2 linked regions of the Anaerocolumna chitinilytica genome follow. The protein of the gene in region 2 interacts with the protein of the main gene of each other region in a pairwise test. Links are inferred from orthologs where the notes say so. Each region holds a gene or a part of one and is shown on either strand. Other genes may lie near its edges.

The links.
Region 1: the proteins of ligA (region 2) and leuS interact in binary tests that used the Escherichia coli proteins (3 or more experiments, as listed by UniProt). The link is inferred for Anaerocolumna chitinilytica from one-to-one orthologs.

The regions. Positions count from the first base shown.
Region 1 is NZ_AP023368.1:3,757,618-3,764,309, reverse strand. Bases 1,604-4,698 are described here. They hold leuS (leucine--tRNA ligase), read left to right. Parts: upstream 1,604-1,992; coding sequence 1,993-4,404; downstream 4,405-4,698. Other genes in these bases: bsdcttw_RS16445 (response regulator), read left to right, coding at 4,546-4,698; bsdcttw_RS16455 (tetratricopeptide repeat-containing glycosyltransferase family 2 protein), read right to left, coding at 1,604-1,760. Outside these bases: bsdcttw_RS16460 (BofC C-terminal domain-containing protein), read left to right, coding at 1-443; more of bsdcttw_RS16455, read right to left, coding at 636-1,603; more of bsdcttw_RS16445, read left to right, coding at 4,699-4,908; bsdcttw_RS16440 (flavodoxin family protein), read right to left, coding at 5,046-5,525; bsdcttw_RS16435 (BaiN/RdsA family NAD(P)/FAD-dependent oxidoreductase), read left to right, coding at 5,753-6,692.
Region 2 is NZ_AP023368.1:3,423,583-3,430,152, forward strand. Bases 1,995-4,967 are described here. They hold ligA (NAD-dependent DNA ligase LigA), read right to left. Parts: upstream 4,479-4,967; coding sequence 2,511-4,478; downstream 1,995-2,510. Other genes in these bases: metA (homoserine O-acetyltransferase MetA), read right to left, coding at 1,995-2,460. In the rest of the region: bsdcttw_RS14985 (hypothetical protein), read right to left, coding at 1-253; bsdcttw_RS14990 (TFIIB-type zinc ribbon-containing protein), read right to left, coding at 240-701; more of metA, read right to left, coding at 1,555-1,994; bsdcttw_RS15010 (hypothetical protein), read right to left, coding at 6,370-6,570. UniProt on the Escherichia coli protein: DNA ligase that catalyzes the formation of phosphodiester linkages between 5'-phosphoryl and 3'-hydroxyl groups in double-stranded DNA using NAD as a coenzyme and as the energy source for the reaction.

The sequences.
Region 1 (6,692 bases), 330 kb from region 2 along the record:
GCAAAGTGCTTCCTTCGACTCAGTATACACTTCAGACCTATGATATGAAAACTAAAAATTTGACGGAGGAAAATCTTCCTACTCCAAGCTACCTCATAGGACTCAGCAGAGAAGAAGTAATAGATTACTTAAAGGATTACCAGGCCGATTTACCGTTAAGCGAATTTGAAAAGGGTTTGGTATCTTATGAATTGATTTCTTTTTCACCGGATAGCATTGTTCTTCGCAGAACCTACAATCCGGATTCGGTGGAATATAAATACTATTTAAAAGCGGTAGATGGCTATATAGTTGCTTATTATGGAGATCAGAAAACTGTTTTTTATTATACCGGCGTATCTACACAAGACCTTCCGACATCTGATAGACTTCAATTAGAGGATGGTATTTTTGTAAAAGATTTGGATGAACTATATTCGGTGTTAGAGAGTTATTCCAGTTAACTGACTGATTAAATTCTTGTCATTATAAAAACGAATAGCATCTGCGTATGGTCCAGGAGTATCGGCAGGTCCTGCAAAGGTCTGCCTTGCTCCTTATACTCCATATATTTAATCCTTATCAACTTTGTGGCCCTGACCCATGAATTTCCAGGGTTTAACCTTGGTATTGAAACATCGTCTCTTATGCGGAGCTTAGTCAGAATCAATTTTTTGATTCTGACTCTTTTTTTTATACTGCTGAGAGGTTACCTTATCTTGCAGATATCTTTGATTCTTCTGAGCAGAAAGAGAGTCTGGCTTTTCCTTTAATGCCCGGGTATTGAATTTTAATGCCTTTTTATAATTACCTAACCGGTCATAGCATACAGCGCATTCTATAAGAGGAATATAGGACCAGCAGTCATGCTGAAGAAAACCCCAGCATTTTTCCGGTTTTTTAAGTGTTAGTATAAATTCAAACCAGTAAGCAGCTGTTTTATAATCATTTTTCTCCTGATAATAATAACCTATCTGGCAGCATATTTCAGCTCTCGGAGTGCTGTAGATAAAACTTTTAAACAAGCAGGCCAGAGCACGTTTATCCTGATTCAGCATAAGATAACATTTAGCAAGCTCACTGCAGGCACTGATATTATCCTCAACCCAGCCCATGTCAGTATCTAAAAATAATTCGAATTGCCCTGCAGCTTCTAAAAATCTATCATGGTCTTTTAATTCCCTGGCATAATAAAAGACACCCCGGGGGGATAAAAATTCTTTGTTTTTAATTTTATTTTCATAAATCTGTAGATTTCTGTCGCTGCTTTTATCTGTTTGTATTTTTCCGTGGGTTATACAAATATCAGATTCCAGGATTGGTTCAATAGTTAACATATATTCATGGACTGGTTCATTCCATCTGAATTTTAAAGCTCTTTTAGTCATCCGTTCCCGATAATAGGAAAAGGTAACGTTTCCCTGCAAATCCAATCCGGTTGCATATTTCATCATAACAGTATTAATACCAGGGTCCATCGTTTCTTTTAGTTTAATAAGCTTCTCTCTGTCTTCCGGTAATAAATAATCATCTGCATCCAACCAAAGGATATAGTCCATTGTAGCAAAATCATAGGAAAAATTCCTGGCGGCGGAAAAGTCATCAATCCATTTAAAATCATAGATTTTGTCAGTATAAAAAGAACAGATTTTTTTTGTTTGATCCGTAGAACCGGTATCAACAATTATTATTTCATCTACTACGCCGAGCACCGAATCCAAACATCTCTTTATGTTATTTTCCTCATCCTTTACAATCATTGCTAAACTAATAGAAACCATTTTTTTCTCCGCCTTTCAATTAAATGTTACTATAATATATGGGATAATTTTAATCAAAGTGCTATTGGGTTTTGAGCATTTTTTATAAAATGGAAATAAACCAAAGATGTGTCTTTTATTTTTTTGCAGGTAGTGGTATTATGAATAACAGGTTATTACACTGATGTGTTGTTAAATATGGAAATAATGTGTATAATTTAAAAGATAAGTTTATTTTAGGAGGTCATTCAGAGTGACAGAGGAATATTCACCGAAGAAAATTGAGAAAAAATGGCAGGAAATCTGGAAAGAAGAGAGTGCTTTCAGAACAGGAATTGACAAATCAAAGCCTAAGTTCTATGCCTTAGTTGAGTTTCCTTATCCATCAGGACAAGGACTTCATGTTGGACATCCAAGACCCTATACGGCTCTTGATATCATTGCCAGAAAAAGAAGACTGGAAGGCTACAATGTGCTATATCCTATGGGATGGGATGCTTTTGGACTTCCTACGGAAAATTATGCAATTAAGAATAAAATCCATCCCCGTGTTGTAACGGAGAATAATATAAAGCATTTCAAAGAGCAGCTTGAGTCTCTTGGTTATTCCTTTGATTGGGACAGGGAGATAAACACAACGGATACAGGGTATTATAAGTGGACCCAATGGATTTTCTTGAAATTATTTGAAAAGGGACTGGCCTATAAAGCCGAAATGCCTATAAACTGGTGTACTTCCTGTCAGGTAGGACTTGCCAATGAAGAGGTGGTAAACGGCGTATGTGAACGCTGCGGCAGTGAAGTTGTTCATAAAGTTAAGAGCCAGTGGATGTTAAAGATTACTGCCTATGCGGACCGATTAATCGATGACCTTGACTTGGTGGATTATGCAGACCGTATCAAGAATCAGCAGAAGAACTGGATCGGACGCTCAGAAGGTGCAGAAATTGATTTTAAATTAAAGAGTAAAGAAGAAACTTTAAAGATCTTTACCACAAGACCGGATACCCTTTTTGGTGCAACTTATATGGTTATTTCACCGGAACATGGTTTACTGGACAAATACAAGAGTGATATTACGAATTGGGATGAAATCACTGCATATAGAGAAGCAGCGGCAAAGAAATCCGATTTTGAGAGGGCAGAGCTGGCTAAGGATAAAACCGGTGTTGAGATTCAAGGTGTAACTGCCGTTAACCCTGTGACAGGTAAGGATATTCCTATCTGGATATCTGATTATGTTTTAATGACCTATGGAACCGGTGCTATTATGGCGGTACCTGCCCATGATACCAGAGACTGGGAATTTGCTAAGAAATTTGATCTTCCGATTATTCCTGTTATTGAAGGCGGTAATGTGGAGGAAGAAGCATTTACAGATTATAGCGGAAAATTGATTAATTCTGAATTCCTTAATGGCTTGTATGTGACGGAAGCGAAGAAGCGTATGACAGAATGGGTGGAAGAAAAAGGAATCGGAAAGAAAACCGTGAACTTTAAATTAAGAGACTGGGTATTCTCAAGACAAAGATATTGGGGAGAACCGATTCCACTGGTACATTGCGAGAAATGTGGGTATGTACCCGTTCCTGAAAGTGAGCTTCCTTTACTGCTGCCGGAAACAGAAAGCTATGAACCGGGAGAAAACGGAGAATCTCCGATAGCCAGAATGACAGACTGGGTTGAAACTACCTGCCCTCATTGCGGCGGTCCTGCTCACAGAGAGACGGATACCATGCCTCAGTGGGCTGGATCTTCCTGGTACTTCCTGCGCTATATCGATCCGCATAATACAGAAGCCTTTGCCTCAAAGGAAGCTTTGGATTACTGGCTGCCGGTAGATTGGTATAACGGTGGTATGGAGCATACGACGCTGCATCTTCTTTACTCCAGGTTCTGGCATAAGGTTCTTTATGATTTGGGTTATGTCAGTGAGCCGGAGCCTTACAGGAAGAGAACCTCTCATGGTATGATTCTTGGTGAGAACGGTGAAAAGATGTCCAAATCCAGAGGAAATGTAATTAATCCGGATGATATCGTAGATGAATTCGGTGCAGATACTTTACGTACTTATGAGATGTTTATCGGAGCTTTTGAGTTAAGCGCAGCATGGTCCAATGACGGTGTAAAGGGCTGCAGACGTTTCCTTGAAAGGGTATGGAAGCTTCAGGATATACTCACAGAAGAAAGCGGTTATTCCAAGGAATTGGAAGTTAAGATGCATCAGACCATAAAGAAGGTCAGCCTTGACTTTGAAGGACTCAAATTCAATACTGCTATAGCTGCATTAATGTCTTTAATTAATGATTTTAATAAACAGGGCAAGGTTACCAGGGATGAGTACAGAACGTTCCTGATATTGTTAAATCCGGTAGCACCTCATATGACAGAAGAGCTTTGGAGTAAAGCGGGCTTTAAAGGCAGACTTTATGAAGTTTCCTGGCCGGTATGGGAAGAAGAGAAGACAACTTCGAATCAGGTTGAGATAGCAGTGCAGGTCAATGGTAAGTTGAAAGCAACTATATTGATTGGCAGAGGGGAAGAGCAGGATTCCGTAAAAGATAAAGTAATGAATTCGGATGCCGTTAAGCAATTCCTGGAAGAAAAAACTATTGTAAAAGAGATTTATGTGAAAGATAAAATCTACAATATTGTAGTACGTTAGCAAAAATACGAAGCACTTTTGCTTTCTATATTAGGCGGATTCGCAGAAAAAATTGCGAGATACAGGAATGCTGGTATATAAAACAGTATTTATGGGGAGAATGCCTGTGAGCTTAAATTGGGCAATACTGTAGGAGGTCACATGAAGAATGTTTTAATTGCTGACGATGCCATTTTTATGAGAAAAGTACTGGGAGATATACTTAGAAGGAACGGTTATGAAGTCGTAGGAGAAGCATCCAATGGCAGAGAAGCTGTGGAGCAATATCTCCTGGTTAAGCCTGAGTTTGTGACTATGGACGTTACAATGCCTGGTATGGACGGACTGGAAGCCCTTAAGGTTATTAAGAATATAGATAAGAACTGTAAAGTTTTAATGGTTTCGGCTATGGGACAGGAAGCCGTAATAATGGATTGTATCCGAGCCGGAGCCAAGGGATTTATAGTGAAGCCGTTCAGTGAAGGCGATGTTTTAGAACAGGTAAAGAAGCTTAATTTTCTCTGATTAAAATTTATTATAAAAATTTTAGATCAAATGATGTGGTATAAATAGTTAAATATAAAAGGCTTAAGAAAACATAATTGTCTTCTTAAGCCTTATTCTTAGCATAATTGGTATTGAATAAATGAATAGAGATTATATTAGGTGATTTCATGCAGCCAGTGCTTTAACTGAGCCTTGATTTTTTCGCGTTCTTCTTTACCGGGGTCTGTAAATGTTATAGTGCCAATAATTTGATTGTCGTTTAGCTGAGATTTTAATTTTTCGAAGCATTTCTCAGCGCCGCCTCCGGCATGACAAGCAAAGAGAGCTATTTTCTTGCCCCTTATGGATACCTTTTCAAGGAAGGATGCAATAGGTGGTGTATAGGAACTTGCCCATATAGGAGTGCCAATGAATATTGTATCATATTCGTCTATGTCAGGAAATTCATTCGTAAGGGTTGGTTTCTCATGAAATAAAACGCTTTTACCGCCCCAGAGAAACTTGGTAAAACCTCCCTTGGGTATTTCCTTGTCCGGCTTTAACTCTATGCATTCAGAATCTAATTCCTCTGCAAGGATATCTGCAATGATTTTTGTGTTTCCTTCAAGCGAATAGAAAACAATTAATGTTTTCATCATTTGCTCCTTTCTAAGCATTTAGAGTATATGGCATAGGTCATAGTGCCTACTTGTATCTTAAAGCAAATCGAAATGTTTGTCAAGTTTATGTTAATTTGTGGAAGGAGCGGAGACAGCAGTATAACAAACCACATTGTTGGAGTGCAGGATATATGCTATAATATTTAAAGTGACTGATAATTCCTATAGGATTTAACATAAAGAGAATTTAGGAGGATTGCCATATGAGCGGAATATATGTTATTGGAGGCGGTGCATCCGGACTTTTTGCCGCTATATGGGCGGCAAGACGGAATAGAAAAGTAACGGTGCTTGAACACAAGGATAAACCGGGAAAGAAGATTCTTGCGACAGGTAACGGTAAGTGTAATTATACGAATCTTGTACAGGAGGGAGATTGCTACAGAAGTGATAATCCTGCCTTTGCACCGGAAGTGCTAATGAATTTCGATGTGAAGAAGACGATAGATTTCTTTCAGGAGATCGGTATTTATCCACATGAGCGAAATGGGTATCTATATCCAAACTCAGGACAGGCTTCTTCTGTCCTTGAAGTACTGTTATTGGAGGCAGAGCGCCTGCATGTGAAGATAGAATGCGGGATTCATGTGAATAGTATAAATCGAAATCTTACGATATTTACGGATAAGGGGCAGTTTCAGGCAGATAAAGTACTTTTGGCAGGAGGAGGTATGGCAAATCCGGCACTTGGTTCTGACGGAAGCAGCTTTCAGCTGGCAGGTGCTCTGGGACATCGAATTATTAGACCTTTACCGGCATTGGTTCAACTAAGAGCGAAAGAGAAATATTTTAAAACTCTCTCAGGAGTGCGGACGGAAGCGGAGGTTAGTCTCTATACCGGAAGCCGGTTTGTTGCAAAGGAAAAAGGAGAGATACTTTTTGCTGATTATGGAATATCAGGTATTCCGGTGATGCAGGTAAGCCGTTATGCTGCAAAGGCTTTGAGTGAAGGAAGGGAAGCAATTCTGGTTCTTGATTTCTTTCCGGCTCTTTCAAAAGAGGAAATAAAAAATATATTGGCAGGCAGATTAAACAGAAATCCGAAAGAAACAATCGAAGAGGCATTTATCGGGTTTATGAACAAAAAATTGGCGTATGCTGCCTTGCGGGAGACAAAAATAGATGTAAGTCTTACTCTGGCGC
Region 2 (6,570 bases):
CCTCTTCTACAGTAGGACCAAAATCAAATAAATACCCATCTTCATGTACCATTCTATTCCAGTCCTCAGCTGAATTATATTCAGTAGATAAACCCATATTAATATAACCCATAATAATTTCGTTACCATCAATAAAATCAATGAACTTCCTAAGAATATATTTATACTCATCAAAAGGAGCCCTCATTATTCTACTAGATATACTATTAAAGCTATGTGATATTTTTTTCAATTCTCTTCTATTCAATTCCATAATCTTGCACCCCACAATATGGGCAATAACTGCCACTCATTTTTATTATTGGTTTAATCTTTGCTTCTTTTTTACAACACCTATATACTTTTCGTTCAAGAGCTTCTACAGTCAGCTTAATTGGATGTTCCTTTTCTTTCTGTAAGTTACCAGTAACCTTGAATTTTAACGGACTATTTCTAGTATCACGTTCTAGTTTTCTAAATTCGTTCATCATCATATCATCAAGATAATTTCCTGCCATTATCAAAGCTAATTCAAGAACATCCTCCGTTATATAGCTGTCACTCACCAAACCACACTCAGGACAATATATATCAAAAATTGAATCATCATCCAAAACATTAGCATCTAATTTGAAAAGTGCCCCACATATCGGACATTTTAACAAGATAAAACCTTCGCTGTCACAAGGTATTCTGATTTCAGTATGTTCTGCATTTCCCATATTCTTTAATACCTTTCTCTATTCTTCGACCTATTTCTTCCAGTATACAATTAACCCACCCTATTAACAATACTATATTTTACATTTTACAACTATAATCAAACCCAGTATTTAAAGAATAATTACAATTTGATTTGCTTTTGCTTTACTAAAATAAGAAGACAAGCTCATCATTACCCCTTGCGTCAGATTATTCAAAGAGATAGCGGGGTATATCGTTTAGATATGCCCCGCTATCACAACATTCAGAGTATTATGAGTAAAATCTGTTATCCTTAGGTTTGGTAGGATTTCATCCAAATCACTCATTTTCACGTTCTTAATCAGTCTATAGGATACCCATATATATTTAACATTCTTGAAGCTACTTTTGTGTATAAGTCTTGTAATATCATATTGATATTCCCCCTCCTTAATTTTATTTCAATGTTGCTTTGAACTCATTGTATACAGACTACCCAACTTGTCTTAGACATAAAGATGGTTAGTGGTACTGTCTGCGAGTTCTTCTTTTAATATCACTCCCTCGAACTACATTGTTTTTAATATTTTAAGTTTCTTTTCTATTACCTACATCTTATATAGCCTTTACTACAGTCGTTTATGTCCAATATTTTTTATTACAAAAAAATAAAACACTCAATCGTTAATGATTAAATGCTTTATTTATGATTAAAAAGGTATTTAAAAGGTCAATTGTTTACTATACTGCACATTAATTTTATTAATCTGTTTCTTAAAAACCTGACACCAATCTGACACCAATGATATGATAATTGGTGTCAAATAGTGATAATTTATGATACTTTTGATTTTTCACAAAGTACCTCTGACCCTAGTATTTAAAGTCATTTTAGAGTTCATAAGGTGTAACCTGATACACATAATAATTCAACCAATTCGTATATAAAGCATTCGCATGTGCTCGCCAGGTAAGTTCCGGTCTTACATAAGTAAGCCCATCAGGATAGTAATTCTCCGGCAGCTCAATTTCCAAGCCCTTATCCACATCTCTCTTATACTCTTTATCCAATGTAATCCTGTCATATTCAGGGTGCCCGGTAACGAAGATCTGCTTGCCGTCCCCTGCTATCACAATAAAGACACCTGCTTCCTTGGATTCCGCAAGAATGGTAAGCTCCGGATTCTTTACAATCTCTTCTTTGGATACGGTGGTATACCTGGAGTGAGGAGCTAAGAACACATCATCGAACCCCCTTACCAAAGGAATCTTGCGGTTTAATACATGATGGGGATAGACACCAAATAATTTGTCCTTCAGGTTTATCTTAGGAATACCAAAATGGTAATAGAGACCTGCTTGGGCTCCCCAGCATATATGAAAGGTTGAGGTTACATGGGTTTTGGACCATTCCATAATTATCTTAAGTTCCTCCCAGTATGTGACCTCTTCAAATTCCATTTGCTCCACCGGTGCTCCGGTAATGATTAGACCATCGAATTTTAAATGTTTTACCTCGTCAAAGGTAAGATAGAACTGGTCCAGATGGCTGGAGGCAGTATTCTTGCCGACATAGGATGCAGTAGCCAGTAGGGTTACATCAACCTGAAGCGGCGTATTGGATAAGCTTCTTAGAATTTGTACTTCCGTATCTTCCTTTAATGGCATAAGATTAAGGATGGCTATGCGTAAGGGACGAATATCCTGATGGATAGCCCTGGTCTCATCCATAATAAATATATTTTCATCTTCCAGCACTCGTTTAGCCGGTAGCTCACTTTGTACCTTAATTGGCATACTAACCCTCCCTGCGCTTTCTGGCGCATATCTAAATTAATAGCAGAATGCTATTCCCCCTGTTTTACCATATCTAATAACATTTCTTCTGTAATTATCTCAATTCCAAGCTCTTTTGCCTTTTTGTTCTTTGTAGAAGAGGATAGGTTGTCGTTATTGATGAGGTAATCGGTTTTAGCAGTTACCGAACCGGTTACCTTAGCTCCTCTCTCTTCCAGATAGTCTTTCAGCGCGTTTCGATTCTCAAAATGTTCCAGAGAACCTGTAATTACGAAGGTTTTACCGGTAAGCACAGAAGGAGCACTCTCACTTTCTGTCACTTCAAAGACAAGCTCTGGCAGCAAGTCTTCTATCATTTTTTGATTACTCTCTTTATTCATAAAGTCTATGAAAGCCGCTGCTATAACATCTCCTACTCCGCTTATCTCAGTAAGACGTTCCGTTGCCGCAGCCTTGATATTATCAAAATTGTTCTGATACTCACGGCAGATTAATTTGGCTGTTGACAGCCCAATTCCCGGTATTCCCAAGCTATATAAGAATCTGGCTACTGTGGTATTTCTTGCTTTATTAACAGATGCAATTAACTTTTGATAGGATTTCTCTCCGAACCCTTCCATCTCTGTGATGGTTTCCTTATAGCCCTCCAGATGAAAAAGATCGGCTACCTCATGAATAATCCCCATTCCCAGGAATTTCTCAATGGTGGCTTCTGAAAGTCCTTCTATATTCATTGCATCCCTGCTTACAAAATGAGTAAGGGATTTAATTTTCTTGGCTAGACATTCTTCGTTGGTACAGACAAGAACCTTAACATCATTTTCTTCTTTCAGGCTGGTTTTACCGCCGCATACCGGACAGCTCTCAGGTATTGTAACATTTCCGCTCTGGGTTACATTCTCTGCCACCTGGGGTATAATCATATTTGCTTTATATACACGAATGGTATCCCCGATACCAAGTTTTAGCCCCTCCATAATACTGATGTTGTGGAGGCTGGCACGACTGACGGTTGTACCCTCTAATTCCACCGGTTCAAATACAGCAATTGGATTAATAAGCCCCGTTCTGGAAGCACTCCACTCAATTTCCTTTAAGGTAGTATCTTTGATTTCATCTCGCCATTTAAATGCAATAGAGTCCCTTGGAAATTTTGCTGTAGAACCTAGTGAGATTCCATAAGCAATATCATCAAAGGTAAGAACAAGTCCATCGGAAGGCACATCCATAGAGGGTATCTGTTCCGCAAACCAGGCAACTGTCTCTTCAAGGGTTTCTCTTGTTACCTCCTTGCTTTCCACCGTTTCAAAACCAAGGCTTTGAAGCCAGGCCTGCTGCTCTTCTCTGGAATTTCCAAAACCTTCAGAACTACCTGCTTTTACAAGGGTAAATGCATAGTAGCGTACATTTCGCTTTGCTGTTATTTCATTATTTAACTGTCTGACACTTCCACTGCAAAGATTTCTGGGATTCTTATATTTGGCTTCTGTTTCCGGGATTTCCTGATTCATTTTTTCAAAATCAGAATAACGGATTACTGCTTCTCCACGCAATACCAGCTCGCCGGTATAAGGAATTGAATGAGGCAGATTTTTAAATACCTTGGCATTGTTGGTTACTACCTCTCCGATCTCTCCATTTCCTCTTGTGACTGCCTGATACAGCTTTCCATCTCTGTAAGTCAAAACGATGGTAAGTCCATCCATTTTCCAGGAAAGAAGACCTTTCTGATTCCCCAGCCAATCCTTTAGGGTTTCTACTTCCTTTGTTTTGTCAAGGGATAGCATTGGTGACTCATGCCTCATTTTGGGAAGTTCGCTTAGTACTTCGTATCCTACTTTTATCGTGGGGCTTCCGGTTAATACTGTTTTTGTCTCCTGCTCCAGCATAAGAAGTTCATTATAAAGCTTATCATATTCGAAATTACTCATAATTTCGCGGTCTTCCTGCTCATATACTCTTCCAGCTTCACTTAACAGCTTTACCAGTTCTTTTTGTCTCTCCAGTTTCTCCTTCATATCCCTTTATTACCCTTTCAAGTTCGTTCTTATTTTGCGGTTCTGCCCCGCATCTTTCCAGTAGCGGCAGTGTTTTCTTTATGATTGTATACTTTGGTGCGGTTATCAGATGTTCGTTTATTATAATCTGTTTTTGCAGGAAAGGCTGTCCTGGCTTTAGATTCGGTCTTACCTTTAAAACCCGTCTTGCCTTTAACATCAGTTCCGGCTTTAAAGTCTGAATTATCTTTAAAGTTTCTACTATCCTTGAAATCTCTCTTAGATCTAAAGTCTGACTTACTCTTAAAATCAGGCTTGGCTCTATCATCAATCCTGCTTTTCGTATCAGACCTGCCCCTGTAATCTGATTTATCTCTGAAATCTGGCTTGCTTTTAAAGTCTGTTTTATTTTTATTATCTGACCTTCCTCTGAATTCTGAACTGTCTTTGGAATCTGCTTTGTTTCTTAAGTCAGTCTTTTCTTTAAAACCTGACTTTTCTTGAAAGTCTTTCCTGCGCATAGCTTCTGACTTTCCTCTAAAGTCTGATTTGTCTTTGAAGTCATTCCTGTTCTTAGCTTCTGGCTTTCCTCTGAAATCTGATTTTTCTTTGAAGTCTGATTTTTCCGTAAGATCGGTTTTCCTATCACGATAGGATTTGGTATCGTACCCGGTCTTTTTACCATAGACTGCCTTGTTATCAGCAGCGGTACTTCTATTAGAAGTTTCCTTTTTGCTTTTTCTGTTATCCGTTATCCTACGACTTTTAAGGTTTTGAGATCCTTTTCGAGTATTCTTATTATAACTGCTATTTGCGTCCTTTGTTGCAGTCTGCTTTACAACGTAGTTTTCATCAACTGAGGCTTCGTTAGAAGAATCTTTTATTGCCTCTGTCAGAGTTGCAATTTCTCTCTCTGTTACATTCCTATATCCGCCTAACTGCAGATACCCAAGCTGAATATTCATAATACGAATTCTTTTTAACGTTAGCACCTTATAATCAAAATATTCACACATACGTCTTATCTGGCGGTTCAACCCCTGGGTAAGGATTATCTGAAAGGTGAATTTATCCAACGCCTTTATTGTGCAAGGCCTCGTAACAGTGTCCAATATTGGAACACCTTCTGCCATCCCTTTTAGAAATTCAGCTGTTATGGGTTTATCCAGAGTGACGATGTATTCTTTTTCGTGATAATTCCCGGCACGCAGTATTTTGTTTACGATACTGCCGTCATTTGTCAGTAAAATTAAACCTTCGGATTCCTTGTCAAGTCTCCCTATTGGATATATTCTTTTATCAAATTTAAGAAAATCAATTATGTTATCTTTCTCACGTCTGTCCGTGGTACATACGATTCCTCTGGGTTTATTTAAGGCAATAAATACCAGGCTTTCCTCTCGGTTCACGGGCTTACCCTTTAGCAGCACTTCCTGGCCTTTAGAGACTTTCATACCCACCGTAGCCTTTTCTCCGTCTACGGTTACATGACCTTCTTCTATCAGCTTATCAGCCTCTCTTCTGGAACACGCTCCCGAATCGCTTAAAAAACGATTAAGCCTTACGCTCTCCTCGCTGTTTTCCATGTTTTCATCTAATTGCAATAATTTCTTAGTTCTTTTTGCCATCTTGGCTCCATTCTATTCTAAAATTAGTAATATCTTTTGCTATTGTTAAAATTTTTATTAAACTTGGATAATAAAACCTATGTTTAATTATTATAACAGTGCCGCTCTAAAAGTACAAGCATCTTAAAGGAAACACTCCGGCTTATCAAGAAAAGCTCATTCGTGAATGCAATATACACCTGATATTATTTTATACCTAAAAATAGCGAGATACTTTGAAGAATTCTCTTCTGTCAAAGCATCTCGCTTATTAAATTCAAAATAATATTCTAATCCTATGTCTGTTATTCGTTCATAGAAACATTCTTGGCAGATTCTTCCAGCTTAGCATAGAATTCTGATAAAGCTGCATCCTTATTCATAGCAGTTTTGAGCTTCTCATTCACTTGAAATATAAGGTCTTCCACATCAGAAGTGCTGTTCAGCTTTGTTAAGAAATCATCTGTTTTTTTATCGCCTTCACCAAGATAGATATAAAGTTTTCC